One region of the Kineococcus gypseus genome, then DNA from elsewhere that is predicted to be linked to it. Evidence: riboswitches for the same ligand, from Rfam matches in the RefSeq annotation. Region 1 holds a riboswitch; each other region holds the start of a gene.

Region 1 (6,874 bases):
CTCCGTCGCGGCGAGCTCGACCAGCTCCCCGCGGCGCATCACCCCGACGCGGTCGCTGACCTGGCGCACCACGGCGAGGTCGTGGGAGATGAACAGGTAGCTCAGGCCGTGGTCGGCCTGCAGCTGCACGAGCAGCTCGAGGATCTGCGCCTGCACCGAGACGTCCAGGGCCGAGACCGGCTCGTCGCACACCACCAGGTCCGGCTCGAGCGCCAGGGCGCGGGCGATCGCGACGCGCTGGCGCTGCCCGCCGGACAGCTCCGCGGGCCTGCGCCGCAGCACGTCGGCGGGCAGGCGCACCTGGTCCAGCAGCTGCGCGGCGCGGCGCGCGCGCGAGGCGCGGTCGCCCACGCCGAAGGCGCGCAGCGGCTCGGCGACGGTCTCGCCCACCGCCACGCGCGGGTCCAGCGAGGCGTAGGGGTTCTGGTACACCAGCTGCATCCGCCGGCGCAGCGCGCGCCAGCGCGCCCCGCGCAGGCCGCCGGTGCCCACGCCGTCGAAGAGCACCTCGCCGGAGGTGGGGCGCTCCAGGCCCAGCACCAGGCGGGCGGTGGTGGTCTTGCCCGAGCCGGACTCCCCCACCAGCGCCAGCGTCTCGCCGCGCTCGAGGGTGAAGCCCACCCCCGCCACCGCGGTCTGCTGCCGGCCGCGGCCGGGCAGCGCGAAGCGCTTGACGAGGGAGCGCACCTCCACGAGCGGGCCGGCCGGCTGCGCGCGCTGCTCGGGCGCGGGCGGGGCGGCGGGGGTGGCGACGGGGGTGGCGACGAGGGCCGGCGGGGCGGGGCGCGGGCGGGCGCGCAGGCGCGCGCTCGTCAGGCTGGGTGCGGCCGCCAGCAGCGCGCGCGTGTACGGGTGGCGCGGCTCGGTGAGGACCTGCTGCGCGGTGCCCACCTCGACGACCTCGCCGCCGGACATGACGACCACGCGCGAGGCGCGGTCGGCGGCCACGGCCAGGTCGTGGGTGATGAACAGCACCGCGGTGCCCGCCTCGCGGGTCAGGTGCTCCAGGTGGTCGAGCACCTGCCGCTGCACCGTGACGTCCAGGGCGCTGGTGGGCTCGTCGGCCACCAGCAGGCGCGGGCCGGCGGCCAGGCCCACGGCGATGAGCACGCGCTGGCGCATCCCCCCCGACAGCTCGCCGGGGTGCTGGCGCGCGCGCACGGCCGCGTCGGGCAGCCCCGCGGCCGTGAGCAGCTCCACCGCCCGGGCGCGCGCGGCCGCGCCGCGCGCCAGGCCGTGCACCACGAGGGCCTCGGCGACCTGGTCGCCCACGCGCTCGACGGGGTTCAGCGACAGGGTGGGGTCCTGCGGCACCAGGCCGATGCGCGCGCCGCGCACCGAGCGCCACGCGCGCTCGGGCAGCCCCACCAGCTCCCGGCCCTCCAGCAGCACCGAGCCGCCGTCGACGGAACCGCCGGCCGGCAGCAGCCCCACCACGGCGTGCGCGGTGGTGCTCTTGCCGGAACCGGACTCGCCGACCACGGCGACGACCTCGCCGGGCAGCACGTCGAAGGAGGCGCCGTGCACCACCTCGCGCCGGGCGCCGCCGGCGGCGTAGGACACGCGCAGGTCGCGCACGCTCAGCAGCGGCTGCGCCGCGGTGGAGCTCACGAGGCGGTCCCCCCCTCCAGGGCCCGGGCGACGCGGTTCGCGGACAGCACCACGGCCGCCACGACCAGCCCGGGCAGGGTCGTCAGCCACCACGAGGTGGCCAGGTAGTCGCGCCCGCCGGAGACGAGCGAACCCCACTCCGGGGCCGGCGGCGGGGCGCCGAAGCCCAGGAAGCTCAGGGCGGAGACGGCCAGCACCGCCACCCCGAACTCCAGCGCGGACAGCGCCAGCACCGGGCCGGCGGCGTTGGGCAGCACGTGGCGCAGCAGCACCCCGGTGGTGCGCACGCCCGAGGCGCGCGCGGCCTCCACGTACGGCGAGGAGCTCACGCGCAGCACCTCCGCGCGCATGACGCGGGCGAAGTTCGCCACCGTGCCGATGCCGACCGCGATGGCGACCTTCACGGTGCCGAAGCCCAGCGCGGTGATGAGGGCCATCGACAGCAGCAGCGCGGGGATGGACAGCAGCACGTCCACCGCGCGCATCGCCACGTCGTCGACGAGGCCGCGCGCCCAGCCGGCCACCAGCCCGACCGCGGTCCCCACGACGAGGCCGATGAGCACCGCCAGCACGGTCGCCTGCAGCGTCAGGCGCGCGCCGTGCACGACGCGCGCGTACACGTCGCGGCCGAGGTGGTCGGTGCCGAAGAGGTGCGCGGCGGAAGGGCCCTGCAGCCGGTCGGCGGCCACGCCCTCGACCGGGCTCTGCCCGGTGAACAGCCCCGGCGCCAGCGCCCAGGCGACCACCACGACCAGCACGAGCACGGCCAGCGCCAGGCCGGGCCGGCGCAGCACGCCCCGGCGGCGCGCCGGCGCGGTGCGCTCGCGCGCCGCGGGGCGCACGTCCACGGCGCTCACGCCGCGCTCCCGGCCAGGTCGCGCACGGCGGCGCGGCGCGGGCGCGCGCCGGCCGTGCGGAGCCGCGGGTCCAGCACCGGGTACAGCAGGTCCACGAGGAGGTTGGTGAGCACGAACACCGTCGAGGCCAGCAGCACCAGGCCCTGCACCACCGGGATGTCCTGCGCCTCGACGGCCGAGACCGTCAGGCGCCCGACCCCCACCCGGGAGAAGACCGTCTCGACCACCACCGCCCCGGCCAGCAGGTTGCCCACCACGACCCCGGCGACGGTCAGGGTCGGGATCACCGCGTTGCGCAGGGCGTGGCGCAGCAGCACCCGCCCGCGCGAGGCGCCCTTGGCGCGGGCGGTCTCCACGTACGGCTCGGCCAGCGCACCGCGCAGGCTGCGCGCGAGGACCTGCGCCAGCAGCGCGGAGACCGGCACCGCCAGCGTCACCGCCGGCAGCACCAGGCTGGCCGCGCCGGCGTTGCCGAGGGCGGGGAAGACCGGGAAGCGGAAGGAGAGCAGCTGCACCAGCAGCAGGCCCACCCAGAACGTCGGCAGCGAGACCCCCAACGGCGGCAGCGCCAGCAGCAGCGCGCGCAGCCGCGCCGAGCGGCTCCACGCGCTCAGCAGGGCCACCGAGGTGCCCAGGAGCACGGCCAGCGCGAAGGCCGCCGCGGCCAGCAGCGCCGTCTGCGGCAGCGCCTCGCCGATGAGGGTGGTGACCGGTGCGCCGTTCTGCACGGAGGACCCCAGGTCCAGGTGCAGGGTGCGCCACAGCGCCTCGGCGTACTGCACGGGCAACGGGTCGTCCAGGCCCAGCTCGGCGCGCAGCGCCGCGACCCGGGCGGGGTCGACGTCGCTCTGCTCCCCGCCCTGGCCGCCGGCCAGCATGATCGAGACCGGGTCGCTGGGCAGCAGGTACAGCACCGCGAACGTCACCGTGAACGCCGCCCACAGCACCAGCACCGCCTGGCCCAGCCGGCGCGCGACGTAGCCGGGCAGGGCGCCGCTCACGAGGACAGCCAGGCGTCGTGGAACCACAGCCGCGAGGAGCCCTCGAACTCCAGGTCGTGCACGTCGGCGCTGGCGGCGATGACGGTGGACAGCTCGAACAGCGGGATCGAGTACGCCTCGGTGAGCAGCTGCTGCGAGGCCTGCGCGACCAGCTCACCGCGCCGGTCGGCGTCCAGGGTGCCCGCCTGCCCGTCGAGCAGGTCGTCCAGCGGCCCGCGCGGGCGCTGGGCGACGTTGCGCGCGCTCTGCGCGAAGACGGTGCGCAGCACGTCCGGGTCGGAGCGGGTGAGGTTGTACAGCAGCACGTCGTAGTCGCCGGAGGCCTGCTGCGCCTGCTGCTCGGCCACGGTGGCCTGCTTCAGCTGCAGGTCGATGCCGACCTCGCGCACCTGCTGCTGGATCAGCTCCAGCGCCGCCGAGACCGGCTGCCAGAACGTCACCGTGAACGTCAGGCGCTGGCCGTCCTTGACGCGCACGCCGTCGGGGCCCTCCCTCCAGCCGGCCTCCTCCAGCAGCGCGGCGGCGCCGTCGACGTCGCGGGCCAGCAGCGCGGAGTCGTCCGGGGCCAGCGGCGTCGAGGCGGACAGCGCCGAGGAGACGGCCACGTCGCCGGGGTTGAGGATGCTCGCGACCTCCTCGCGGTCGACGGCCTTCGACAGCGCCTGCCGCACGCGCGCGTCGGAGAACAGCGGGCGCGAGGAGTTGGGGAAGAAGTTGTACGGGATGCCCGGGTTCGCGCGGCGCTCGGTCCAGAACCCGTCGCGGTCGAACTGCGGCAGGTCCTGCGCGGCGATGGAGGTCGTCGCGTCGATCTGGTCCGAGGCCAGCGAGCCGGTGCGCACGCTGGACTCCGGCACCACCTGGAAGGTGATGCTGTCCAGGTAGGCCTCGCCGGTGTGCCCGGCGCCGTCGGGCGCCCAGTCGTAGCCGGCGCGCTTCTCCAGCACCACCTCGGCGTCGCGGCGGTAGGAGCCGACCGTGAAGGGGCCGGACCCGGCCAGCGTGCTGCCGTCGCAGCGGGTGGCCGGGTCGGCGGCCACGGTGGCCGGCGAGAGCAGGCCCAGGCTCATCGTCGAGGTGGCCTGCAGGAACTGCGCGCTCGGCTGCGAGAACGTCACCACGGCCGTGAGCGGGTCGGGGGTCCGGGTGCCGGTGTACCCGGCCAGGTACGTCGAGCCCAGCTGCGCCTTGGCGCCCAGGGCGACGACGCCGTCGAGGTTGGCCTTCACGGCCGCCGAGTCCACCGGGGCGCCGTCGCTGAAGGTGGCGCCGCTGCGCAGGCGGAAGGTGAAGGTCGTCGCGTCCGGGGAGACTTCCCAGGACTGCGCCAGCCAGGGCCGCACCTCGCCGGAGGCGGGGTCCTGCACCGTCAGGGAGTCCACGAGCTGGCGGCCGATGTTCAGCGCGTCGTTGTTGCCGACCTGCTGGGGGTCGATGCAGCCGGAGTCGACCTGGATCGCGAAGCGCAGGTCCCCGCCGGGGCGCGGCTGCCCGCCCCCGGCGGCCGAGCCGCCACCACCGCCGTCGCCACCTCCGCACGCGGCGGTGGCGAGGAGGGTCAGCAGGGCGGGGACGGCGAGCAGCGGCGTGCGGGTGCGCAAGGGGGGCTCCTGGCTGGGAGGGGCGGCGGTGGGTGCGCGGGCGCGCGGCGGCACCGGGCCTCGCCCGGTGCGGGGAGCGGCGCGGGGCCGGGCGCGGGCGCCCGGCGGTGGCCGTCGGTCAGCGACAGCCGGCGGAGCAGGTGCGGCACAGGTCGACGACGCGCCGCAGGACCGCCACGTGGGGCTTGGGGTTCACGTTCTCCTCCATCGGCCTGGCGGGAGCACCCTCGCCCGTTCCCGGGGGGTTGCTGCGGCGTCGTCGAGCCAGGTCTCTCAACCGCTCTGGATGGTCTGCCGCGCACTGTAGGCGCAGCACCCGCCCGCGTTCAAACCGGTGCCGCGGCGGTGGTCGCCGCGGTGCCCGCCGTCGTGGTCGCCGCGGTGCCCGCCGTCGTGGTCGTCGCGGTGGTCGCGGCGGGCACCGCCCGCGGCAGCGCCCGGTGCGGGTGGGCGGCGACGAACACCTCCACCGCACCGCTCACGCGCACCGCGCCGCTGGTACCGGCGCGCAGCAGCTCCCGCGCCGCCCGGGCGACCGCGTCGTCGAGCTCGGCCGGGCCCAGCGAGCCGGCCCGCCGCGCCGGCCACAGCAGCAGGTGCCGACCCAGGGCCGCGGGGTCCGGCGCGGCGACCACGGTGGCCACCGCCACCGCCTCCCCCGCCCGCACCGAGGCCGCGGCCGAGCGCACGAGGTTGGCGTTGGAGCGGTCCACCCGCTCGACGAAGACCTCCGGGCCCACCGCGCACGGCGGCCGGCGGGCGCACGCCCCGGAGCACCGCCGCAGCACCGGCGCAGCACCGGCCAGCACGCGGCGGGCCAGCTCCAGCGCCGCCGGCTGCGCGCAGCGGCACGGCAGGGCGCCGGCGACCTCCCCGCGCGGGCCGAGCGCCAGGACGGTGCCCGCCGGGCGCGGCTCCAGGTGCTCCGGGCGCTGCGGGTGCGGCGAGGGCTCCACCCGCGCCGGGCGCACCACGGTGGCCAGGGCCACGGCGCCGCCGGCGGCGAGCCACTGCTCGACGCGCGCCAGCACCGCACCCGCCTCCTCGCCCGCGCCCACGCCCGTGCCCACGCCCGCAGCCTGCCACCCCGGCGCGCCCGCCGGGCCGGGACGCCACCGCGGGAGCGGTGCTCCGGGCCCCGGCCCGGAGCCCTCAGCGCGCGGGCAGCTCCTGACCGGGGCAGCCGGCCAGCACGTCGGCCATCGCCGTGCGCTCGGCGGGCGTGACCCACAGCCCCCAGGCGCTCTTGACGGCCACCTGCCGGGCGACGTACTCGCACGCGCCCAGCGGCGGCAGCCACTGCGAGGCGTCGTCGTCGCCCTTGGCGGAGTTCAGCGGGCCGTCCACGGCCAGCAGCTCCAGGGGGTCGTTGGCGAACTCGACGCGCTCCTCGGCGCTCCAGGCGCGCGCGCCGGTGCGCCAGGCCGCGGCCAGCGCCACGACGTGGTCGACCTGCACGTCCGAGCTCGTGGCGGGCCCGCGCCGGAAGGGGATCTCGCGGCCGGAGTAGGGGTCGTCCAGCGTGCCGGACAGCACGGTGCAGCCGTCGCCGTCCAGGCGCACGTCCTCGAGGTCGCGGCGCAGGACGTCGTCGCGGGTGCGGCAGCCGTTGCCGTCCACGTCCGCCCAGCTCTCCCCGAAGCGGGTGCGCTGGTAGCCGGCGCCGGTGTCGGCCTCGCGCACGGGCAGGGCCCGCAGCGCCTGCGCGGCGCCGCCGGTGGGCGCGGCGCGCCCGCCCGGGTCGGAGGTGCCGGCGGGCCCGCCGGGGGCAGGACCGCTCAGCGCCCGCCACAGCAGCACGGCC
Region 2 (6,874 bases), on a different contig from region 1:
GGACCTCGTCGCGGTCGAAGAAGCGGTGCGCGCCGTCGGGCAGGTCGTCGGCGCCGAGCTCGGCGGCGGTGGGCAGCGGGTGGCTGAGGTCCTTGACGAGCGCGTGGGCCACGTCGACGCGGAACCCGTCGACGCCGCAGTCGGCCCAGAACCGCAGGGTGCGCAGGTGGTCCTCGCGCACCTCGGGGTTGGCCCAGTTCCAGTCCGGCTGCTCGGGGGCGAACAGGTGCAGGTACCACTCGCCGTCGCCGACGTGCTCCCACGCCGGGCCGCCGAAGACCGCGCTCCAGTCGGTGGGCGGCAGCTCGCCGCGCTCCCCGCGACCGCGCCGGAAGACGTAGCGCTCGCGCTCGGGCGAGCCGGGTGCGGCGGCCAGCGCCTCGCGGAACCAGCGGTGCCGGTCGGAGGAGTGGTTGGGCACGATGTCGACGACCAGCCGGATCCCGGCGCCGTGCAGGGCGGCGACGAGCGCGTCGAACTGCTCCAGGGTGCCGATGCGGGGGTCGACGTCGCGGTGGTCGGCGACGTCGTAGCCGCCGTCGGCCAGCTCGGAGGGGTAGAAGGGGCTCAGCCACACGGCGTCCACGCCCAAGCGGGCCAGGTGCGGCACGCGCGCGGTCAGGCCGCGCAGGTCGCCGGTGCCGTCGCCGTCGGCGTCGGCGAAGCTGCGCGGGTAGACCTGGTAGACGACCGCCTGGCGCCACCAGGAGGTCTCGGGCGCGGCGGTGGTGCGGGTGGCCGGGGCGGTGTCGAGGACGTCCGTCACGGGTGGGTCTCCTTTGATCCGAGCACTAAATCTAAGCCGTGACTAAAGTAGAGCCGTGATCGGCGCGGGGGTCAAGGGGTGAGCGGCGGCAGGCCGGGGACGGCCGCGGCCGTGCGCAGGCTGCGCGAGGAGAACCTGCGCGCCGTGCTCGAGCACGCCTGGGACGCTGGGCGCGAGGACGGCTCCCCCGCGGCGCTCACGGGCAGCGACCTCATGGGCGCCACCGGCCTCTCGCGCGCCACCGTGCACGACGTGTGCGAGGAGCTCATCGAGCGCGGCTGGCTGCGCGAGCTGGCCAACGCCCGCTCCGCCGACGCGTACACCAAGGGCCGCCCCGCGCGCCGCTACGCGTTCGCCGCGGACGCCGGCGTCGTCGTCGGCGTCGACGCCGGCGTGCGGCGCCTGTCGGCGGCCGTGGCCGACCTGCGCGGCACCGTGCTGGGCCGCGCCTCGGCCACGGTGGACCACGACTTCGAGCGCACCGCCGTCGCCGAGCGCCTGGCCGCGCTGGAGGGCACCGCCTCGGCGGCCCTGGCCGACGCCGGGGCCGGCCCCGAGCGGGTGCTGGGCGCCGCCGTGGGCGTGCCCGCGCCCGTGAGCGCCGGCGGACGCACCGCGTTCCGCGGCAACCCCTACTGGGAGTTCACCGAGCCGGGCATCTCCGAGCACCTGCGGCGCAGGTTCGGCTGGCGCACGACGACCGACAACGACGCCAACCTCGCCGCCCTGGCCGAGGACCACCGCGGCCACGGCCGCGGCGTGCGCCACCACGTCACGCTGCTGGCCGGTGAGCGGTTCGGCGCGGGCATCGTCGAGGACGGCCGGCTGCTGCGCGGGGCCAACGGCGGCGCCGGGGAGATGGCCTACCTGGACCTCGTGGCCGGCGTGGGCTCGACCGACGGGGTGGGCAAGGTCCTGCGCGACCTGGCCCGCGCCCGCGGCGGCGGCGAGAGCGCCGAGCAGGTCCTGGCCGCCGCGCGCGAGGGCGACCGCGCCGCCCTGGCCCTGGTGCGCACCGCGGGCCGGCGCCTGACCAGGGTGGTCGCCACCCTGGCCGGCCTGGTCGACCCCGAGCGCGTCGTGCTCGCCGGGGCGGTGGCCGCCTCCGCGGCCCCGCTGGTGGACGTGGTGCGCGCGGAGCTGCCGCGCTTCGTGGCCGAGCCGCGCCCCGAGGTGCTGGCCTCGCAGCTGGGCGCGGACGTCGTCGTCCTCGGTGCGCTGGACCGCGCCGTGCAGGGGGTCCGGGCGCGGGCGCTGGACCCGGCCGGGTGAGGGCGGGCCCCCGCCCCGGGGCGAGGGCCCGCGGCGCTCAGCTGCGGTTCTGCTTCACCCGCCGCTCGACCAGGCCGAGCAGCACGTCGCTCAGCTTGCCCAGCAGCCCCAGCAGCAGGATCGCCAGCAGCACCTGGTCGGTGCGCCCGACGTTCTGGCCGTTGGTGAGCTGGTAGCCCAGGCCGATCGAGGCCGCGATCAGCTCGGCGGCCACCAGGAACAGCCAGCTCTGCGCCAGCCCCAGGCGCAGGCCGGACAGGAACGCCGGCGCCGTGGCCGGCAGCAGGATCTCGGCGAACAGCCGCACCCCGTTGCGCCCGTAGGCGCGGCCGACCTCCACCAGCGCCGGGTCCAGGTGGCTCAGCGCCGAGTGCACCGTGGTGTAGACGGGGAAGAACGCGCCGATGGCGATGAGCACCACCTTCGGCGTCTCCCCCAGACCGATCCACAGGCTCAGCAGCGGCACCCACGCCAGCGAGGGCACCGCCCGCAGCGCGCCGATCGTCGGGCCCAGCAACTGCTCGGCGGTGCGCAGCAGGCCCGTCAGCCCGCCGAGCACGACGCCGAGGCCGGCGCCCCACAGGAAGCCCAGCAGGACGCGCTGGGCGGAGATGGCGATGTTCAGCTGCAGCGCCCCGGTGCCCCACATGTCCACCGCCGCGCGCGCCACGTCCGCCGGCGGGGGCAGCTGCACGGGCGTGAAGACGCCCAGCGTGGAGGTCAGCTGCCAGGCGGCCACCAGCGCCAGCGGCACCACGGCGCCCAGCAGCCAGCGCCCGGCGCCCGGGCGGCGGCGGGCGCCCGTGCCCGCCGCCGCCGGGCGCTGCACGGCCGGCGCGCTCACGAGGAGGACCCGGCGGCCTGCTCGGCGAAGCGCGGCTCGAGCAGCCCCTCCAGCGCCGTGCGGGCCTCGTCCTCCGAGCGCACGTCGCCGTTGGCGGCCATCAGCGGGATGACCCCCTCGAGCACCGTGCGCTGCGCCTCGCCGGGCACCGGGTCGATGTCTAGGGCGGTGCGCTGGCCGAGCACCAGCTCGGCGACGCGCGGCTCCAGCTGGGCCTGCTCGGCGTACAGCGCGACCAGGTCCGCGGGGTTGGCCAGCGCCCAGGCGCGCGCCTGCTCGTAGGCGTCGACGACCTGCTGCACCAGCTCCGGGGAGCTCTCGACGAACTCCTCGCGGGCGTTGAGCACCCCGTACGTGTTGAAGGCGACGTTGCGGTAGAGCAGCCGCGAGCCGTTCTGCACCTCGGTGGCGGCCATGTTCGGGTCCAGGCCCGCCCAGGCGTCGACGTCGCCGCGCTCCAGGGCCGCGCGCCCGTCGGGGTGCTGCAGGTTGAGGATCTCCACGTCGGAGGCGGCCAGCCCGGCCTCGTCGAGGGCCTGGCGCAGGAAGAAGTACGGGTCGGTGCCGGTGGTGGCCGCGATGCGCTTGCCGCGCAGGCCCGCCACGTCGGTCACGTCGGAGTCCGGGCCGACGACCAGCGCGGTCCACTCCGGCTGCGAGTAGACGTCGACGGTCTTGACGGCCAGGCCGTTGGCGCGCGCCTGCAGCACGGCGGAACCGGCGGTGGAGGCCAGGTCGAGGTTGTCGTTGCGCAGGAACTCGTTGGCCCTGTTGCTGCCCAGCGACTGCTCCCACTGCACGGTCAGGCCGGCGTCCTCGAGGATCCGCTGCTGGCGCACCACCAGGCTCAGCGGGTTGTAGAAGGCGTAGTCGAGGCGGACGGTGCCGCCGGCGGCGGCGGCGGTGGCGCTGCCGCTGGGCGCGGGGGCGGTGCCGGTGGAGCTCTCCCCCTGCACGCAGCCGGCGGCGCCGAGGGCGACACCGCCGAGGAGGCCGCCCAGGGCGGTGCGGCGCGCGAGGGGGCGGGAGGAGCTGGGCACGGGTCTCTCCAGGGGGCAGGGCCGCCCGCGCGGTCGCGGGCGGCGGGCTCGGCGGTGCTGCGGGGCCCGCGCTGGTGCGGGCCCCGCGGTGCGGGACCCGCGCGGGGCGGGTCCCGGGGTCGGGCGCGGGATCGGTCGTGCGGGCGGGGCGAACGGGTGGGGCGAGCGGGTGGGGGTCGGCTCAGGCGTGCGCGCGCGGCACGCCCAGCAGCTCCAGCAGCTCCACCCGCAGGTGGGCCAGCGAGGAGTCGCCGCGGTCGCGCGGGCGGGGCGCGTCCACGCGCAGGTCGCGCACCACGTGGGCGCCGGGCCGGCCCTCGCGGGTGCCGAGCACCAGGACCCGGTCGGCCAGGTGCAGCGCCTCGTCCACGTCGTGGGTGACGAGCAGGACGGTGGCGCCGGTGCTGCGCTGGAGGTCGTCCAGCAGGTCCTGCACCTTCAGGCGGGTCAGGGCGTCCAGGGCCGCGAACGGCTCGTCCATCAGCAGCACGCCCGGGCGGCGCACCAGGGCGCGCGCCAGCGCGGCGCGCTGGGCCATGCCGCCGGAGACGCTCCGCGGGCGGTGCCCGGCGAAGTCGGCCAGGCCCACGCTCGCCAGGCGCTGCAGCACCTGCTCGCGGCCCTCGGCGCGCGGGGTGCCGCGGGGCAGGCCCAGGGCGACGTTGCCGGCGAGGTCGCGCCACGGCAGCAGGCGCGGCTCCTGGAAGACGACGCCCGTGCGCGCGCCGACGCCGCGCACGACCTCGCCGCCGACCTCGACGGTGCCGGAGGTGGGGGTGTCCAGGCCGGCGACCAGGCGCAGCAGGGTGGACTTGCCGCTGCCGGAGGCGCCCAGCAGGGCCACGGTGCTGCCGGGGGCGACCTCCACGTCCACGTCCGCGAGCACGTCGCGGGTGCCGGTGGGGGTGGTGAAGGCGCGGCCCACGCCGCGCAGGACGACGCCGGCGGCGTCGACCCGCTGGGCGGGGTCCACGGGGGCGGCGGTGCGGGCGGACGCGCCGGCGCGGGCTGACGCGGGCTGCGTGGGGACGGCCGGCAATGCTCCTCCATCGGTCCTGGCGTGAGCACCGCACCCCCTGTTCCGGCCAGGGAACGGGGGGAGGTTGCTGCGGCGTCGACGAGCCAGGTCTCTCGGCCGCTCTGGATGGGTGGCGTCATCAAACGCGACCCGCGCCCGCGCTGTCAAAACGGCTGCGCCCCGCCCGGGTGGCGCGGGCGGGGCGCGCCCAGCGCGTCCAGGTCCACCGCCGCGCGCGGGCGCAGCAGCACCGCGCCGGGCACGCCGGCGGCGCGCACGGCCCGCGCGAAGCGCGCGCCCGGCGCCGTCCAGCGCTCGCCCATGGTGCGCGCCAGCCCGGCGGGGGCGAACGTGCCCCAGTGCACCGGCACGGACACCCGCGGGCGCACCCGCACCACCAGGGCCGCGGCCTGCTCGGGGTCCAGGTGGTGCGGTCCCAGGGTGTGACCCCACCCGCCCACCGGCACCAGCGCGACGTCCGGCGCGCGCCCGGCGGCCGCCAGCACGGACTCCGCCAGGCCCTCGAACGCGCCGGTGTCGCCCACCGCCCACAGCAGCAGGTCCGTACCGCCCTCGGCCGCCGGGCGCGCGGGGAAGGCGCCGGGCAGGCGCACCAGGTGACCCACCGGCAGCGCGTGCGCCGGCGCGCCCGTCAGCCTGCCCAGGGTGCGGCGGCCGTCGTGGCGGGCCGGCAGCGCGGTGACGGTCAGCGGCCCGGCCGGGCAGTCGCGCACGAGCACCGAGCGCCCGACGTCCACCTCCGCCACGGCGCTGCCGCGACCGCGCAGGCGCCCCTGCAGCCAGGCGGCCGACCCGGGCGGTGCCACCACCCAGCGCGGGCGCAACCGCCGCAGCGAGGGCAGGTCCAGGTGGTCGTGGTGCAGGTGCGAGAGCAGCACCAGGGTCGGGTCGGCGGAGTGCTCCGGGTCCGGCAGCGGCGGGCGGCGGCGCAGGTGCGCCAGGGCGCCGCGCAGCACCGGGTCGGTGACCACCCGGACCCCCGCCGCGTCGAGCACCGCGGTGGAGTGCCCCAGCCAGCGCAGCCGCACCCCGCTCACCGCCCGGTGCCCCCGGTCCCCCCGGCCGCCGCGCGCGGCGGCGCCGGCGGCACCCCGGCGGGCAGCACGCCGTCGGCGCGCATCCAGCGCACGAGCTGGCGGTGCACGGCGTCGGCGCCCACCAGCAGCCGCTCCCCCGGCACGGAGGTGTCCAGCAGGTCCTCGTCGACGCCCCAGCCGGCCGGGTGCACCAGCACGGCGTCGTTCTGCTCGCCGCCCAGGCCGCCGTGGTGGGCCACCTGCTCCTCGAAGGCGTGCAGCTCGCCGGTGCGCTCGTCGAGGGCGGAGTGCACCAGCAGCGCCGGGGCGGTGCGCATGCGCATCACCCGCAGCACCTCCCCGGCGGCGCGCGGGCCGAAGGGCGCCAGCGGGTCGGTGCCGCGCACCCGCCCGGTGAGCAGCTCGCGGCGACCGCCGGCGCCCAGCACGACCGGGCCGGCCGGTTCGTGGCCGGCCACGAAGCCGATGCCGGGAGCGGCGAGCAGGCCGGGCAGCAGGGCCGGCCAGCGCCGCTCGAGCCCGGGCAGGTCCAGCCGCCCGGCGGGGGCGTCGGGCACGCTCAGCAGCGCCGTGCAGCCCGCGGCGACGACGACGGCGGCGCCCGGGCCGGCGGCCGCGTCCGCGCGCGGCTCGCGGCGCCGCCCGGCGCGCGCTGCTCGCGCGGCTCGCCCGGCGGCGCCCGCCGGGGTCAGGTCGCGCAGCAGGACGCCGAGGCGGCCGCGCGCCCCCTCCCCCGCCACGGGGGCCACCACCGGCGCGGGGGCGGGGCGGCCGCGCCCGACGAGGTCGGCCACGAGCTGCTGCACCGTGCGCCCGGCGAGCTGGCGGAACGTCGGGCCCTGCGCCTGCCCGTGGTCGGAGACGACCACGACGCGG
Region 3 (6,874 bases), on a different contig from region 1:
GTGGGCGCGGCGCGCCGGGTGCGGGCGGTGGGCTGCAGCACGTACAGGTCGCCGTGCGAGCCGATGGCCTGGGCGCCGTCGTAGGCGTTGAAGTCGGGCAGCACCGCCTCGTGCACCAGGTGCAGCCCCTGCACGGCCTGCTGCACCTTCAGCCCCAGCGCCGGCTGGTGCTCGCCGTAGCCGTACGCGACGACCAGGCGGCCGCGCTCGGCGTCGCGCAGGCCCTGCAGCCCGGCTAGCAGGAACGTCTCGACGCCCTCGGGGGTGTAGGGCGGGTCGGTGAAGACCACGTCCGCCCACTCGCGCGCCGAGGCCGGCAGCCCCAGGCGGAAGTCGCCCCACAGGCAGCGCACCGACCAGCCGCGGCGGCGGGCGGTGGTGTCGATGAACTCCAGGACGCGCTCGTCGAGGTCGACGACGACGACCTGCACCGCGGGGTCGGTGGCGGCCGCGGCCAGGGAGGTCAGGTCGTGGTCGCCCACGCACAGCAGCCGCATCGCGGCCAGGTCGTAGCGGTCGGCCAGCCAGCGGCCGCGGCGCGCGGCCGTGGCGGGCGTGGCCCCGACGTGGTCGAGGTCGCGGTCGGGCGCGGGGCGCTGCGCGATCAGCTCGGCCATCGTCGCCACGAGCGCGCCGTCCACGCCCAGGGCGCGGTCCCAGAAGCCGGCGGGGTCCTCGGCGGTGCCCACCTCGAAGACCGCGGCGTACTCGGCGGCGCGCTCGGGGCGCAGCGCGTACCGGCCGCCGTCCTCGACGAGGTCGTCGGCCACCTCCCGCAGCAGCGCCTCCACGCGCCGGCGCGTCAGGGCGCTGGCGGCCACCAGCTCCGGCAGCGTCGCCGGCCCGCTGGCCAGGGCGCGCACGAGGGCGCGCAGCGGCCGCACGAAGGGGCCCGCCGCCGAGCGCAGGGCGCGCGGGTCGCTCACGAGCCCGCCCCGGCCGCCGCGACCGCCTGCCACCCGTGGAGCACGCCCGCAGTCTGGCACGGAGGCGGTGCTGCTCCGGGACGGCGCCGCTCCGGGACGGCGCCGCCCGGGGACGACGGAGGCCCACCGGCGTGCGCCGGTGGGCCTCCGCTGCACCTCGCGCGGGCCGGGGTCAGCCGTTGACGCGCACCTGCATGAACGAGTCGCGGGCGCTGGTGCTCACGACGGTGATCCTCGTGCCCGTCTTGGGCACGTCCACGCCGGACCAGCCGTCGGCGTCGGGCTGCTCACCGGCCGCGACGTACCAGTCCTTGGTGTCGTCGAAGGTCGCCACCGCGGGCAGGCCGCCGTAGGTGCCCGCCTTGCCGGTGTCCGGGTCGTGCAGGGTGAAGCGGTCCGTGGCCTCCAGCCCGAAGGTGGAGTCGTGGGACTGCACCCGCGGGCGCCAGCTCTCGCCGTTGGTGCGGTTGGTGCCCTCGTCGTCGGTGGGTTCGTACAGCAGCCCGGGGTGGGCGTCGACGGGCAGGACCAGGCCGCCGCCGGGGTGGGCGCCGACGTTGTTGTCGCCGTACTGGGTGTTCCAGTACGTGACGAGCAGACCGTCCTGGTAGGCGTAGCGCTCGGCGTGGTCCGGGTGCGCCGGGTCGCCGAAGTTGTACGGCCCGGTGGCCAGGCTGGCGTCGAAGCCGCGGTACTGGCGGTACTCGGCCAGGTAGGCGTTGAAGAACGACTCCGTGGTGGTGCCGGTGCTGACGGTGAAGCCGTCCAGCGTCCAGCTCGTCACCGGCGTGCCGCCCAGGGAGACCGCGTCGACCTGCAGGCCCGGCTCGGTGGCCGCGCCGTCGGTCCAGTAGCGGAAGCCGACCAGCGCGCCGGCGGGCACGCCCGCCAGGGAGGCGCTCAGGTCCACCCACTGCCCCCCGGTGCTGCCGGTGATGCCCTGGCCGAAGTTCTGGCCGTTGGGGTCGGTGGTGACGGAGCGGTTGGTGGCCACGGGGGTGAAGGTCTTGCCGCCGTCGGTGGAGTAGACGACGTAGGCGTAGTCCCAGTCCTGCTCGATCTGGTACTTCACCTTCGCGCTCAGCGTGCTCGCTCCTGCGGGCAGCGGCGTGAGCATGGTGTTGTCCAGGTCGTCCCCGGCGCCGGAGTACCAGAAGTCGCCGCCCTCGAAGGGGGTGCCGATCGTGGTGGTGACCTCCTTGTCGGGCAGCTGCACGACGAGGGCCTGCGCCTGCTTGGTGGTCGCCTCGGCCGGGCCGAGCTTGGTGCTCACCTTCGCGCCCGGCTTGACGGTCTCGTAGTCCAGCCAGCCCAGCTGCAGCTTCTCCCAGGCGCCCATGTGCATCGGCTCGGTGCCGATGCCGTCCTCGGGGCGCCCGCTGTTGCCGTACGAGCCGGACGACATCAGCGACCAGAACGCGGTGGAGTTCTCCGCGCCGCCGGAGTTGCCGGAGGTGTCGTACAGGTCGGGCAGGCCCAGGTCGTGGCCGAACTCGTGCGAGAACACGCCGACGCCGCCGTTCTCCGGCTCGACGGTGTAGTCGCCCACCCAGTACTTCGACTGCCCGATGCGGGTGCCGCCGAGCGCGTTGGTGGTGCCGCCGACGGCCGGGCCGCCGGTGCCCACGCGGGTGGTCTGGTTGTACCAGCGGTGCGACCAGATCGCGGCCTGGCCCAGGGCGCCGCCGCCGACCTCCTCGCCCTCGCCGGAGTGCACGGCCTGGAAGTGGTCGATGTAGCCGTCCGGCTCGTCGAAGTCGCCGTCGCCGTCGAAGTCGTAGCGGTCCCACTGGTCGAAGCGGGAGAGCTCCTGGTCGATCTGCGCGACCGACTTGCCGGCGGCCAGCTGCTGCGCGTACCAGCCGTTGAGGGAGTCGTTGACGAACCCCCACGCCGCGCGGTCGCCCAGCGCGTTGTCGCCGTACGACTTGCCGGTGCCGGGCAGGCGCACCCAGTCGGTGACCGCGCCCTCGACGGTGTAGCGGCCGGAGGAGACCTCGTCGTAGAAGTTCGCCATCGACACGTCGCCCTCGGCCTGCGAGAAGAGCAGGTCCTCGTAGTACGGCCGGGAGAAGTCCTTCGTCCAGATGGTCGTGTCGTCCACGGACCGGTCCGGCGCGGGGATGCTGTTGTGCGGCAGGTCGGCGAACTCGCCGAGCACGGTGAAGATCTGGTCGGTGTCCTCGCGGGCGAGCTCGACGTACTGGCCCTTGGCGACCTCGACGACCTTCCCGTCCCCGCTGGGGGCGGCCTGGCCGCGCAGCACCTTCTCCAGCCCGGCCTGGCGCAGCGCGCGCTGCTTGTCGGCCAGCGGGTTGGGCAGGTCGTGGCTGCGCCCGGCGCCCTGCGGGCCCGGCGCGGCGGCGCCGCCGAAGGCGCTCGCGGCGGCGGGGGCGGGGGCCGCGGGGGCGGCGGGTGCTGCAGAGGCGACGGCGGGCGTGGCCGCGACGAGCGCGGCGCCCACGACGGCGCAGAGGGTTCTTCTCAACGCAGGTGCTCCTGGTCTCAGCGGACGGCGCCCGGCCGCCGGAGGGGTCTCCGGACGACGGTGTCGGGCAGCCGTCGCCGACCATATGTCACGCTCAGTGGTGCTCCGCGCCGTCGCGGCACCGGGCCGCCCAGGTGTTACCCAGCCTTAACACGGTGCCCCGTCGAACTTCCCGCGGCGGGGCCGCGGGTGGCCGGTGCGGCGCCCCGTGCGGCGCACCGTGCGGCGGTTGACACGGTGCCGGGGCAGCGGGCACGGTATGCCGACGACCATCGAGAGCGGCCGAGAGACCTGGCTCGACGACGCCGCAGCAACCCCCCTGCAGAGGGCGTGGGTGCTTCCGCCAGGACCGATGGAGGGCACGGCATGACGCACGACCGCACCACCGAGCTGCACTCGCGCCGGCACGTCGACCTGTGCCGCTGCGGTTCGGCCGCCTGTCGCTGACGCCGCGCGCCGGCACCCGCCCCGTCCCCCGACGCGGGGCGCCCCCCGCGGACCCGGGGAGCGCCCCGCCACCGCCCGCCCGGCCGGTCACCCCGGCCCGCGCACCACCACCGCGCAACCGCGCGCAACGCAGCGCAGCGCACGACCCCGACCAGCCCGCAGAACCCCGCACACGCCCTGGAGGGCCACGCATGTCCACGTCCACCGACGCGACCACCGAGGCGAAGTTCGCCGAGTACGCGCACCCCGAGAAGCTCGTCAGCACCGGATGGCTCGCCGAGAACCTCGGCCGCGAGGGCCTGGTCGTCGTCGAGAGCGACGAGGACGTCCTCCTGTACGAGACCGGCCACATCCCCGGCGCCGTGAAGGTCGACTGGCACACCGAGCTCAACGACCCCGTCACCCGCGACTACCTCGACGGCGCCGCGTTCGCGGAGCTGCTCTCGCGCAAGGGGATCCGCCGCGAGGACACCGTCGTGCTCTACGGCGACAAGAGCAACTGGTGGGCCGCCTACGCCCTGTGGGTGTTCACCCTGTTCGGCCACGAGGACGTGCGCCTGCTCGACGGCGGGCGCGCCAAGTGGGCCGCCGAGGGCCGCGAGCTGACCACCGAGGCGCCGCAGCGCGAGCGCACCGAGTACCCCGTCGTCGAGCGCGACGACAGCCGCGTGCGCGCCTTCGCGCAGGACGTGCGCGAGCACCGCGGCGGCCTGGTGGACGTGCGCTCCGCGCCGGAGTACAGCGGCGAGCGCACCCACATGCCCGACTACCCGCAGGAGGGCACGCTGCGCGGCGGGCACATCGCCGGCGCGGCCAGCGTGCCGTGGGCGAAGGCCGCGAACGAGGACGGCACGTTCAAGGACCGCGCGGCCCTGGAGGAGATCTACTTCACCGGTGCCGGGCTGACCCCGCAGACGGACACCGTGACGTACTGCCGCATCGGCGAGCGCTCCAGCCACACGTGGTTCGTGCTCACCCACCTGCTGGGGCTGGAGAAGGTGCGCAACTACGACGGCAGCTGGACGGAGTGGGGCAACGCGGTGCGCGCGCCCATCGTCGTGGGCACCGAGCCCGGCGAGCGCTGAGCGCGGAGCGGCCCGCGCACGACGGCCCCGGGACCCGCGGTGACGAGCCGCGGTCCCGGGGCCGTCGCGCGCCCGGGAGCGTGCGCCCGCCACCGCGTGCGCCCGGGGTCGCGTGCGCCCGGGGTTCTCAGCCGACGGGGCCGCGCAGCGCCTCGACGACCTCGCCGACCACGACGACGGCCGGTGCGCGCACCCCGGCCGCGCGCGCGACGTCGGCGACGTCGGCGAGCGTGGCGGTGGTGGTGCGCTGGCGTGGGCTCCAGCCGTCCTGCACGACGGCGACGGGGGTGGCCGGGTCCTTGCCGGCGGCCAGCAGGGCGGCGGCCAGGCGCTCCAGCGCCGTGACGCCCATGAGCACCACGAGGGTCCCGTCCAGGGAGGCGAGGGCGTGCAGGTCGTCCTCGTCGAGGTCCTCGTGGCCGGAGAGCACGGTGACGCAGCGCGCGGCGCCGCGGTGGGTGACGGGGATGCCGGCGGCGGCGGGCACCGCGAAGGCGCTGGTGACCCCGGGCACGACCTCGACCTCCACGCCGGCCTCGCGGCAGGCCAGGACCTCCTCGCCGCCGCGGCCGAGCACGTAGGGGTCCCCGCCCTTCAGGCGCACCACGGTGCGCCCGGCCAGGGCCGCGTCGACGAGGACGCGGTTGATCTCCTCCTGCGGCACCGGGTGGTTCCCGGCGGCCTTGCCGACGTCGACGACCTGCACGTCCGGGTCGAGCTCGGCGAGCACCCCGGTGGGGGCCAGGCGGTCCACGACGACCACGTCGGCCTCGGCCAGGCGCCGGCGCCCGCGCAGGGTCAGCAGCTCCGGCTCGCCGGGGCCGCCGCCGACGAGCACGACGCGCCCGCGCCCGCGGCGGTGCCGGCGCAGCGGGGCACCCCCGGAGTCCACGTGGTGGCCCAGCGCGGCGGCCAGCGCCCGGGTGCGGCCGGTGTCCGCCCCGGCGCCGACGGAGAGGACCACGTCGTCGCGGCGCACCACGGCCGGCGCGGCGGCGGAACCGGTCGCCGGGTCGCCCGGGTGCACGCACCACAGCCGGTGCCGCTCGGCCAGGGCGGCCACCGCGGCGTCCTCGCGCGCGTCGCCGGTGGCGGCGTGCACGAGCCAGGCGCCGACGAGGTCGGCCTCCGCCGCGGTGCCCGCGCGCCAGCGCACCCGCCCGCGCGCGTGCTGCTCGCGCAGCTCCTCGCACAACGCCGCCGCGACGACGAGGACGTCCGCGCCCGCGCCGGCCAGCTCGCGGGCCGAGGCCGCGGCGAGCGGGCCGCCCCCGGCGACGAGCACCCGCCGCCCGCGCAGGTCCAGGTGCACCGGCTGCATCAGCCCGGCCCGTCCTCCGCGCCCGGTGCCAGCGCTCCCAGTGCGCGGGCCGCGGCCGCGGCGGGGTCCTCGCCGGCGAGCAGGGGCACGACGTGCGCCGCCGCGCCCGCGGCGCGCACCACCCGCGCCGCCGCCTCGGCCGCGTCCGCGTCCTCGGCGCTCAGCACCGCCACCACGCCGGCGTCCGCCAGCAGCAGGGCCGCCTGGGCGCTGCGGCGCAGCGCCTCGGCCCGCTCGGGCGCCGAGGCGCCCAGGTCCGCGAGCAGCCCGGCGCGCAGGTTCTCCGCGCGCAGCGCGTACCCGGGCCGGCCGGCGGCCAGCAGCGCCGCCTCGACGGCGCCGGCCACGTCGGCCGGGTCGGGCGCGCCCTCGCCGGGCACCAGCCACAGCGCCGCCCCCGGGTGCGCGCGGTGCGCGGTGGACGGGCGCCAGCGCGCGTCCTCCTCGGCCCGGGACCCGGCGCGCCGCTCGACGGCCTCGCGCACCACGCCGGCGGCGACCGTGTCGTGGGTGTGCTCGTCGACCAGGACGAAGGCGCCCATGTCGCGGTTGCGCGCGTACGGCTCGACGACGAGGTCGACGGCCGTGCGCAGCGTCACGGCGCCGA
Region 4 (6,874 bases), on a different contig from region 1:
GACCTCGGCCTGGAGCACGACCTGGACGCGGTGCGCCCGGGCGAGGACGTCCTCGTCGCGGGGATGGGCCTGGCGTTCGTGGACCTGCTCGTGCTGCTGACCGAGGGGCGCGGCGGGCGCTACGAACAGGGCCCGGACGGGCAGCTGGTGTACCGGCCGTGCGGGGCCGAGCCGGTCCTGCACGTCGGCTCCCGGCGCGGGGTGCCGTACCGCTCGAAGATCACCTACGAGCTGCAGCGCCGGCCGGTGCTGCCGCGCTTCTTCACGGTGGCCGCCGGCGAGGAGCTGGCCGCCCGGCGCGGGCCGCTCTCGCTGCGCCGCGACGCGTGGCCGCTGATCGCCAAGGAGCTGGCCGGCGCGCACTACGGCGAGCTGTTCGCCGGGCACCCGCAGCGCACCCGGGTGCCCGCGGCCGAGTTCGACGCCGCCTTCGCCGCCGCGGCGTGGGGCTCGACCGAGCTGGACGCCCTGGTGGAGCGGGCGGTGCCCGACCCCGCGGACTGCCTGGACCTGGCGCGGCTGGACCGCCCCCTGGCCGGGTGGTGGTCGCCCACCGCCGAGGGCGTGCACGAGCGCGTGCGCGCCCACGTGGCCGCCGACGTCGCCCGCCGCGGCGACCCGGCCCACAGCGCCGACGCGGCGGTCTTCAGCGCGCTGCTGTCCTGCTACGGCGTGGTCGCCGCCCTGGCCGCGCGCGGGCTCCTGGACGCGCGCTCCACCGCGCTGGAGGTCGACGGCTGGTGGCACGGCTTCTTCAGCTACGTCGCCTCCGGCCCGCCGCCGCAGCGGCTGCGCCAGCTGCTCGCGCTGGCCGACGCCGGGGTGGTGCGCTTCCTGGGCGGGGAGCTGCGGGTGCGACCCGACGAGCAGGGGCGGGCGTGGACGGCCCGCGGCGGCAACGGGCCGGTCGAGGTCAGCGCGCGCGTCCTGGTCGACGCCCGGCTGCCCTCCCCCACCGTGCGCGGCGCGGCGGACCCGCTGCTGCGCGCCCTCGCCGCGCGCGGCGAGGCGGGCGAGCGCGAGTTCGCCGACGCGGACGGGGAGGTCTTCGCCGGCGGGCGCCTGGCCGTCGACGAGGAGGGGCGCGTGCTGCACCGCGACGGCACCGCCCACCCGCGCCGCTTCGCCGCCGGGCCGTGGGTGGCCGGCGGCGGCTGGGCACCGGCGTTCCCGCGCCCGGGCCTGGACGCGGGCTTCTTCCGGCTCAACGACGCCCTGGCCGGCGGGCTGCTCGAGGCGGCCCTCAGCGCCGGCGAGCCAGCAGGTGCCAGTAGCGCCCCGCCCGCCGGAACGCGTCGCGCCGGCTGAGCTCGACCTCCAGCTCCTCCAGGTCGTCGAGGTCGGCGGGGTCGGCGGGGCCCGCGGCGCGGGCGAGGTGCGCGGGCCCCGCCGGGCCGGCGCTGCCGGCGCGGTGGGCGTCCTCGAGCTGCGGGGCCACCACGAGCACGCCGGCGCGCCCGGTGACCTGGCAGCCGGCGGCGAGCGCGGCGGCCTCCACCGCCGCGGGCTCCAAGCGCAGCACGGAGCGGCCGGTGGCCGGGTCCACGCCGCGCTCGGCGTCCAGCAGCACCCACGCCTGCGCCGGGCCCTCGCGCAGCGCGGTGGCCGGCACGTCCGCCGCGGGGTCCGGCGCGAGCAGCGAGAGCAGCCCGCCCGGGTGCAGCGAGGAGGCCAGCGCGGCCACGTCGGCGGCGACCTGCTCGGCGCTGCCGCGGTGCTGCAGCACGTCGTGGCACAGCACCACGTCGAAGGAGCCGGAGCCGCCGGCGCGGTGCCGGGTCAGCGCGGCCAGGGCGCCGAGGTCCTCCAGGTCCGCGGCGACCGTGCGCACGCGGTCGGGCACCCCGGCGGCGGCCGCAGCGGCGCGCGCGGCGGCCAGCACGTCCGGGGAGGTGTCCAGCACCGTGACGTCGTGGCCGGCCAGCGCCAGCTGCAGCGCGTCGCGGCCGTCGCCGCCGCCGGCGTCGAGCACCCGCAGGGGCGCCGGGCCCAGCCGGGCGCACTCCTCGCGCAGCAGGGCGGCCACCACGCGGTAGCGCAGCCGCCCCCACGCGGACTCCTGCCAGGTGGCCCAGGCGGCCGCCTCGCGGCGCCGCCGCTCGCCCGGGTCGCCGTCCAGGCCGCCGCCGGCGGCGGGCGTGGTCGTGCTCACGTGGCACCTCCCCCATCGGTCCTGGCGTGAGCACCCTCCACGAGGGGGTTGCTGCGGCGTCGTCGAGCCAGGTCTCTCGGCCGCTCTGGATGGTCGGAGCAGGCTACGGCACCGCCCGGGGGCGGCGGGCGGTGCCGCAGGAGGACGTCAGCGCGGGGCGCGCTCGCCCGCCTCGACGGCCACGTCGAGGCGGTTGCCCGCCGGCGGCAGCGGGCAGGTGGCGTGGTCGGTGAACGCGCACGGCAGGTTCTGCGCGCGGTTGAGGTCCACGACGACGCGCCCGTCGGGGCCGGGCGCGGGCACGGTCATCGAGCGCGCCGTGGGCGAGCTGCTCACGCCCGTGGTGAGGTCGGTGAACAGCAGCTGAAGCCCGTCGCCGGAGCGCAGCGCCAGCAGCGAGCGCTCCACGCCGTCGGGGGTGGTGAAGCGCACCCGCCCGGCGGCGGTGCGCGCCTGGGTGAGCCCGGCGACGACGGAACCGACGACGACCTCGTCCTCCTCGGCCTCCAGCCGCCCGTCGAGGACCCAGCGCCCGTCGAAGGCGAACACCGGCACCCCGGTGAAGGCGGCCAGCACCGGCGAGCGCGGGTCGCGCACGCGCAGGCCGGCGTTGCCGCTGCGCAGCAGCACCTCCACGTGCCGCTCGCCGGCCACCACCGTGACGCCCGCGCCGTCGTCGACGGGGTGCAGGACGCGCTCGTCGGTCAGCGGCTCGCCGTCCAGGACGAGCCCGTCGCCGGCGCCGGCGCGCACGTGCACGCCGTCGGCGCCGGCCCACCACTGCCCGGGCACGTCGCCGGCGCGGGCGGGGGTGCGCCCCAGCCAGTGCAGGGCCGTCAGGCTCAGCCAGCCGTGCGGGTCGGAGAGGACCTCGGTGCGCCGGGCGCGCCACGCCTCCCAGTCCGCGGGTGCCGCCCCGCCCGCGGGGACGGGGGTGCTCGTGGTGCTCGTCGTGCTCGTGGTGGTCACGCGATCTCCTCGGAACGGGTGGTGGTGTGCGGGTGGCGCAGGCCCAGGTGGTCGCGCAGCGTGGGGCCGGTGTACCCCGTGCGGTAGGTGCCGCGCTCCTGCAGCAGCGGCACGACCCGTTCGACGAACTCGTCGAGCCCGGTGGGCGTCAGGGTCGGGACGAGGATGAACCCGTCGCACGCGTCGGCCTGCACGTGCAGGTCCACCTCGTCGGCGACCTGCTGCGGGGTGCCGACGAACTGCGGGCGGGCGGAGACCTCCACGACGAGCTCGCGCACGCCCCAGCCGTTCTCGCGCGCCAGCTCCCGCCAGCGCTGCGCGGTGGCGACGCGGTCCTTCGCGTGCTGCACGCGCCCGCGGGTGGCGACCGCCTCGGGGTCGGGGTCCTGCGCCGGCAGCGGGCCGTCGGGGTCCAGGCCGGGCAGCGCGCGGCCCCACAGCTGCTCGACGAACGCGACCGCCTGCTCGGGCCCGACCTGCTGGAACCGCACGTGGCGGGCGCGCTCGGCGGCCTCGGCGGGGGTGTCGCCGAGGACGAACGTGGCGCCGGGCAGCACCTTGACGTCCTCGGGGGTGCGCCCGTGCGCGGCCATCCGGCGCTGGACGTCGGCGCGGAACGCCTGCCCGGCCTCCAGCGTGCCGTGCAGGGTGAAGATGGCGTCGGCGGTGGCGGCGCCGAACTCGCGGCCCTCGGGCGAGTCGCCGGCCTGGAGGAGCACCGGGTGGCCCTGCGGGCTGCGCGGCAGCTGCGCGCCGGCGGCGCGCACGTCGAACTGCGCCCCGCGGAAGCGCACCGGCTCGATGCGCTCGGAGCGGGCGAACACCCCGCTCGCCGGGTCGGCCACCAGCGCGTCGTCGGCCCAGGAGTCCCAGGACCGGCGGGCCACCTCCACGAACTCCCCGGCGCGCACGTAGCGGTCCTCGCGGGCCAGGAAACCCCCGCGGCGGAAGTTCTCGCCGGTGAACGCGTCGGAGGAGGTGACGACGTTCCAGGCGGCCCGGCCGCCGGAGAGGTGGTCCAGCGTGGCGAGCTGGCGGGCCAGTTCGGCCGGCTCGTTGAACGTGGCGTTCAGGGTGCCGGCCAGGCCGATCCGCTCGGTGACCGCCGCCAGCGCGTTCAGCACCGGCAGCGTGTCGGGGCGGCCCACGACGTCCAGGTCGAAGACCCGCCCGAGGTGCTCGCGCAGGCGCAGGCCCTCGGCGAGGAAGAAGAAGTCCATGAGCCCGCGCTCGGCGGTGCGGGCCAGGTGCACGAAGGAGGAGAAGTCCGTCTGGCTGCCCGCGCGCGGGTCGCGCCACACGGTGGTGGAGTTCACGCCCGGGAAGTGGGCGCCGAGGTGGACCTGCTTGCGCTGCGCGCCCGTGCGCCGGGGGACGTCGGGCCGCGCGGCGGCCGGGGTGGTGGTCACGGTGCTCCCTCAGGCGGTGGCGGAGTCGCTGGTGGCGGAGTCGCTGGCGGCGGTGGTGCGGTCGGCGGTGGCGTACCGGCTGGCGGGCCGGGGCAGCCCGAAGCGCGCGCGGGCGGTGGGCACCGCGGCGCCGGCCGGGGGGCGCAGGCCCTCGGCGCGCAGGGCGGGCACGACGCGCCCGGTCAGCTCCACCAGGGAGGCGGGCAGGTCCAGCGGCACGACCACGGCGCCGTCGAGGCCGTCGGCGGCCGCGACGCGCCGCAGCAGCGCGGTCAGCCTGTCGGCGGTGCCGACGTGGCGCAGCGCGCGCGGGGCGGTGGCGCGGTGGGCGTCCAGGCGCGCCAGGACCTCCACCGCCTCCCCGGCCCGCGCTCGCAGCAGCACCTCCACGTCGAGCAGCACGCGCAGCGCCCGCTGCCCCGCGGCGGCGCGCACCCGCGCGGCCAGCGCCACCGCCTCCTCGAGGTCGGGGGCGCTCAGGCGCACCACGTCCGCGGCGGCGGCGGCCGCGGCCAGGGAGGGCTCGTCGGCCACGGGCACCACGACCAGCGGCTGGCCCTGCGGGGAGCGCGGGGTGATCGACGGGCCGCGCACCGACAGGTGCCGGCCGGCGTGGTCGACGTGGTGCAGCTTCGCGCGGTCGACGTAGCGGCCGGTGGCCACGTCGCGCACGACCGCGTCGTCCTCCCAGCTGTCCCACAGGGCCCGCACGACCTCCACCGCCTCGGCGGCCTCGTCCCACAGCTGCTCCGGCGGCGCGACCGGGCGGCGGCCGAACGCGGCGGCCTCCTGCTCGGTGGCCGAGACGCCCACCTGCCAGCCGGCGCGGCCGAGGGAGACGAGGTCGAGCGTGGCGATCGCCTTGCTGGTGTGGAACGCCTCGGTGTGGGTGGTGGTCACCACCGGCACCAGGCCGGTGCGGCGGGTGACGGGCGCCAGGTGCGCGGCCAGGCCGGCGGCCTCCAGGCGCCCGCGCTGCTCGCCGTCGCCGCCGGGGAGCAGGTGCAGCTCGTCGGGCAGGAGCACCAGGTCCAGGTCGGCGCCGTCGGCCAGCGCCACCAGGCGGCGCTGGTGCGCGGAGGTGAACAGCCCGGCGGGGTCGGCGCCGGCCTCGCGCCAGGCCGCCGGGTGGCGCCCGGCGCCGTCCAGCTCGACGGCCAGGTGCAGGCCCGGGTGCGGGCGCGGCGCGTGGTCCGGGGCGGGCGGGTCGGGCGTCGGCTCGGGCACGTCCAGCGCAGCACCGCGGGCGCGCCGGGTGTTCCCGCCCCGCGGCTACCCTGGCCGCCGGAGCAGCGACACCCACGGCCCCGCCCCCACGGCCCCGCACGTCCCCGGGAGGACCCGCGCGCATGAGCACCGCCCCCGCCGACCAGCAGAGCGTCTACCCCCCGCCGGCGGCGTTCGCCGCGCGGGCCAACGTCGGCGCGCAGGAGTACGCCCGCGCCGAGGCGGACCCCGAGGCGTTCTGGGCGGAGAAGGCCGGGCGGCTGCAGTGGGACGAGCCGTGGCGCGCCGTCTTCGACGGCTCCACGCTGCCGACGGCGCAGTGGTTCGTCGGCGGGAAGCTCAACGTGGCGGTGAACTGCGTGGACCGGCACGTCGCGGCCGGGCGCGGGGGGAAGGTGGCGCTGCACTGGGAGGGCGAGCCGGGCGACAGCCGCACGATCACCTACGCGCAGCTGCACGACGAGGTGCGCCGCACCGCCAACGCCTTCGAGGAGCTCGGCGTCGGCGCCGGCGACCGGGTCGTGCTGTACCTGCCGGTGCTGCCGGAGACGATCGTGGCGGTCATGGCGTGCGCGCGCATCGGCGCGGTCGTCAGCCTGGTGTTCGGGGGTTTCTCCGCCGAGGCGCTGCGGTTCCGGGTGCAGGACACCGGCGCGAAGCTGCTGGTGTGCACCGACGGGCAGTTCCGCCGGGGTTCGGCGGTGGCCGTCAAGGGCGCGGCCGACGCCGCGGTGGAGGGCCTGGAGCACGTCGAGCACGTGCTGGTGCTGCGCCGCACGGGTGAGCTGACGCCGGACGTGCCGTGGACGCCGGGCCGGGACGTGTGGTGGCACGAGCTGGTGGACCGGCAGAGCACCGAGCACGCCGCGCCGAGCTTCGACGCCGAGCACCCGCTGTTCATCATCTACACCTCCGGCACCACCGGGAGGCCCAAGGGCCTGGTGCACACCAGCGGCGGCTACCTGACCCACACGTCGTGGACGCACTGGGCGGTCTTCGACGTCAAGGACGACGACGTCTACTGGTGCCAGGCGGACCTGGCGTGGGTGACCGCGCACAGCTACGAGATGTACGGGCCGCTGTCCAACGGCGTCACCCAGGTCATCTACGAGGGCTC

The links. A riboswitch is a leader RNA that binds a small molecule or an ion and turns the genes downstream of it on or off. The one in region 1 is predicted to bind S-adenosylmethionine.
Region 2: it holds a riboswitch for S-adenosylmethionine, as region 1 does, so the genes downstream of both, ACRYMN_RS10795 (ABC transporter ATP-binding protein) here and ACRYMN_RS06195 (ABC transporter substrate-binding protein) in region 1, are expected to answer to the same signal.
Region 3: it holds a riboswitch for S-adenosylmethionine, as region 1 does, so the genes downstream of both, ACRYMN_RS03940 (sulfurtransferase) here and ACRYMN_RS06195 (ABC transporter substrate-binding protein) in region 1, are expected to answer to the same signal.
Region 4: it holds a riboswitch for S-adenosylmethionine, as region 1 does, so the genes downstream of both, ACRYMN_RS09090 (methyltransferase domain-containing protein) here and ACRYMN_RS06195 (ABC transporter substrate-binding protein) in region 1, are expected to answer to the same signal.

Annotation. Positions count from the first base shown of each region.
Region 1 is NZ_JBJLRD010000011.1:52,132-59,005, reverse strand. Features, by position in the region: gene ACRYMN_RS06210 (dipeptide ABC transporter ATP-binding protein) at 1-1,611, opposite strand, end outside; gene ACRYMN_RS06205 (ABC transporter permease) at 1,608-2,459, opposite strand; gene ACRYMN_RS06200 (ABC transporter permease) at 2,465-3,469, opposite strand; gene ACRYMN_RS06195 (ABC transporter substrate-binding protein) at 3,466-5,070, opposite strand; SAM riboswitch class I at 5,272-5,363, opposite strand; gene ACRYMN_RS06190 (XdhC family protein) at 5,397-6,140, opposite strand; gene ACRYMN_RS06185 (HNH endonuclease family protein) at 6,223-6,874, opposite strand, start outside.
Region 2 is NZ_JBJLRD010000023.1:39,327-46,200, reverse strand. Features, by position in the region: partial or broken gene ACRYMN_RS10815 (glycoside hydrolase family 13 protein) at 1-766, opposite strand, end outside; gene ACRYMN_RS10810 (ROK family protein) at 845-2,038, shown strand; gene ACRYMN_RS10805 (ABC transporter permease) at 2,076-2,882, opposite strand; gene ACRYMN_RS10800 (aliphatic sulfonate ABC transporter substrate-binding protein) at 2,879-3,922, opposite strand; gene ACRYMN_RS10795 (ABC transporter ATP-binding protein) at 4,104-4,895, opposite strand; SAM riboswitch class I at 4,966-5,073, opposite strand; gene ACRYMN_RS10790 (MBL fold metallo-hydrolase) at 5,105-5,998, opposite strand; gene ACRYMN_RS10785 (alkaline phosphatase family protein) at 5,995-6,874, opposite strand, start outside.
Region 3 is NZ_JBJLRD010000007.1:49,739-56,612, forward strand. Features, by position in the region: partial or broken gene ACRYMN_RS03930 (bis-aminopropyl spermidine synthase family protein) at 78-617, opposite strand; gene ACRYMN_RS03935 (immune inhibitor A domain-containing protein) at 1,099-3,414, opposite strand; SAM riboswitch class I at 3,681-3,773, shown strand; gene ACRYMN_RS03940 (sulfurtransferase) at 4,053-4,946, shown strand; gene cobA (uroporphyrinogen-III C-methyltransferase) at 5,074-6,267, opposite strand; partial or broken gene ACRYMN_RS03950 (sulfate adenylyltransferase subunit 1) at 6,426-6,874, opposite strand, start outside.
Region 4 is NZ_JBJLRD010000018.1:52,392-59,265, reverse strand. Features, by position in the region: gene ACRYMN_RS09095 (FAD/NAD(P)-binding protein) at 1-1,308, shown strand, start outside; gene ACRYMN_RS09090 (methyltransferase domain-containing protein) at 1,244-2,152, opposite strand; SAM riboswitch class I at 2,162-2,248, opposite strand; gene ACRYMN_RS09085 (DUF1684 domain-containing protein) at 2,300-3,121, opposite strand; gene ACRYMN_RS09080 (NtaA/DmoA family FMN-dependent monooxygenase) at 3,118-4,530, opposite strand; gene ACRYMN_RS09075 (LLM class flavin-dependent oxidoreductase) at 4,540-5,757, opposite strand; gene acs (acetate--CoA ligase) at 5,880-6,874, shown strand, end outside.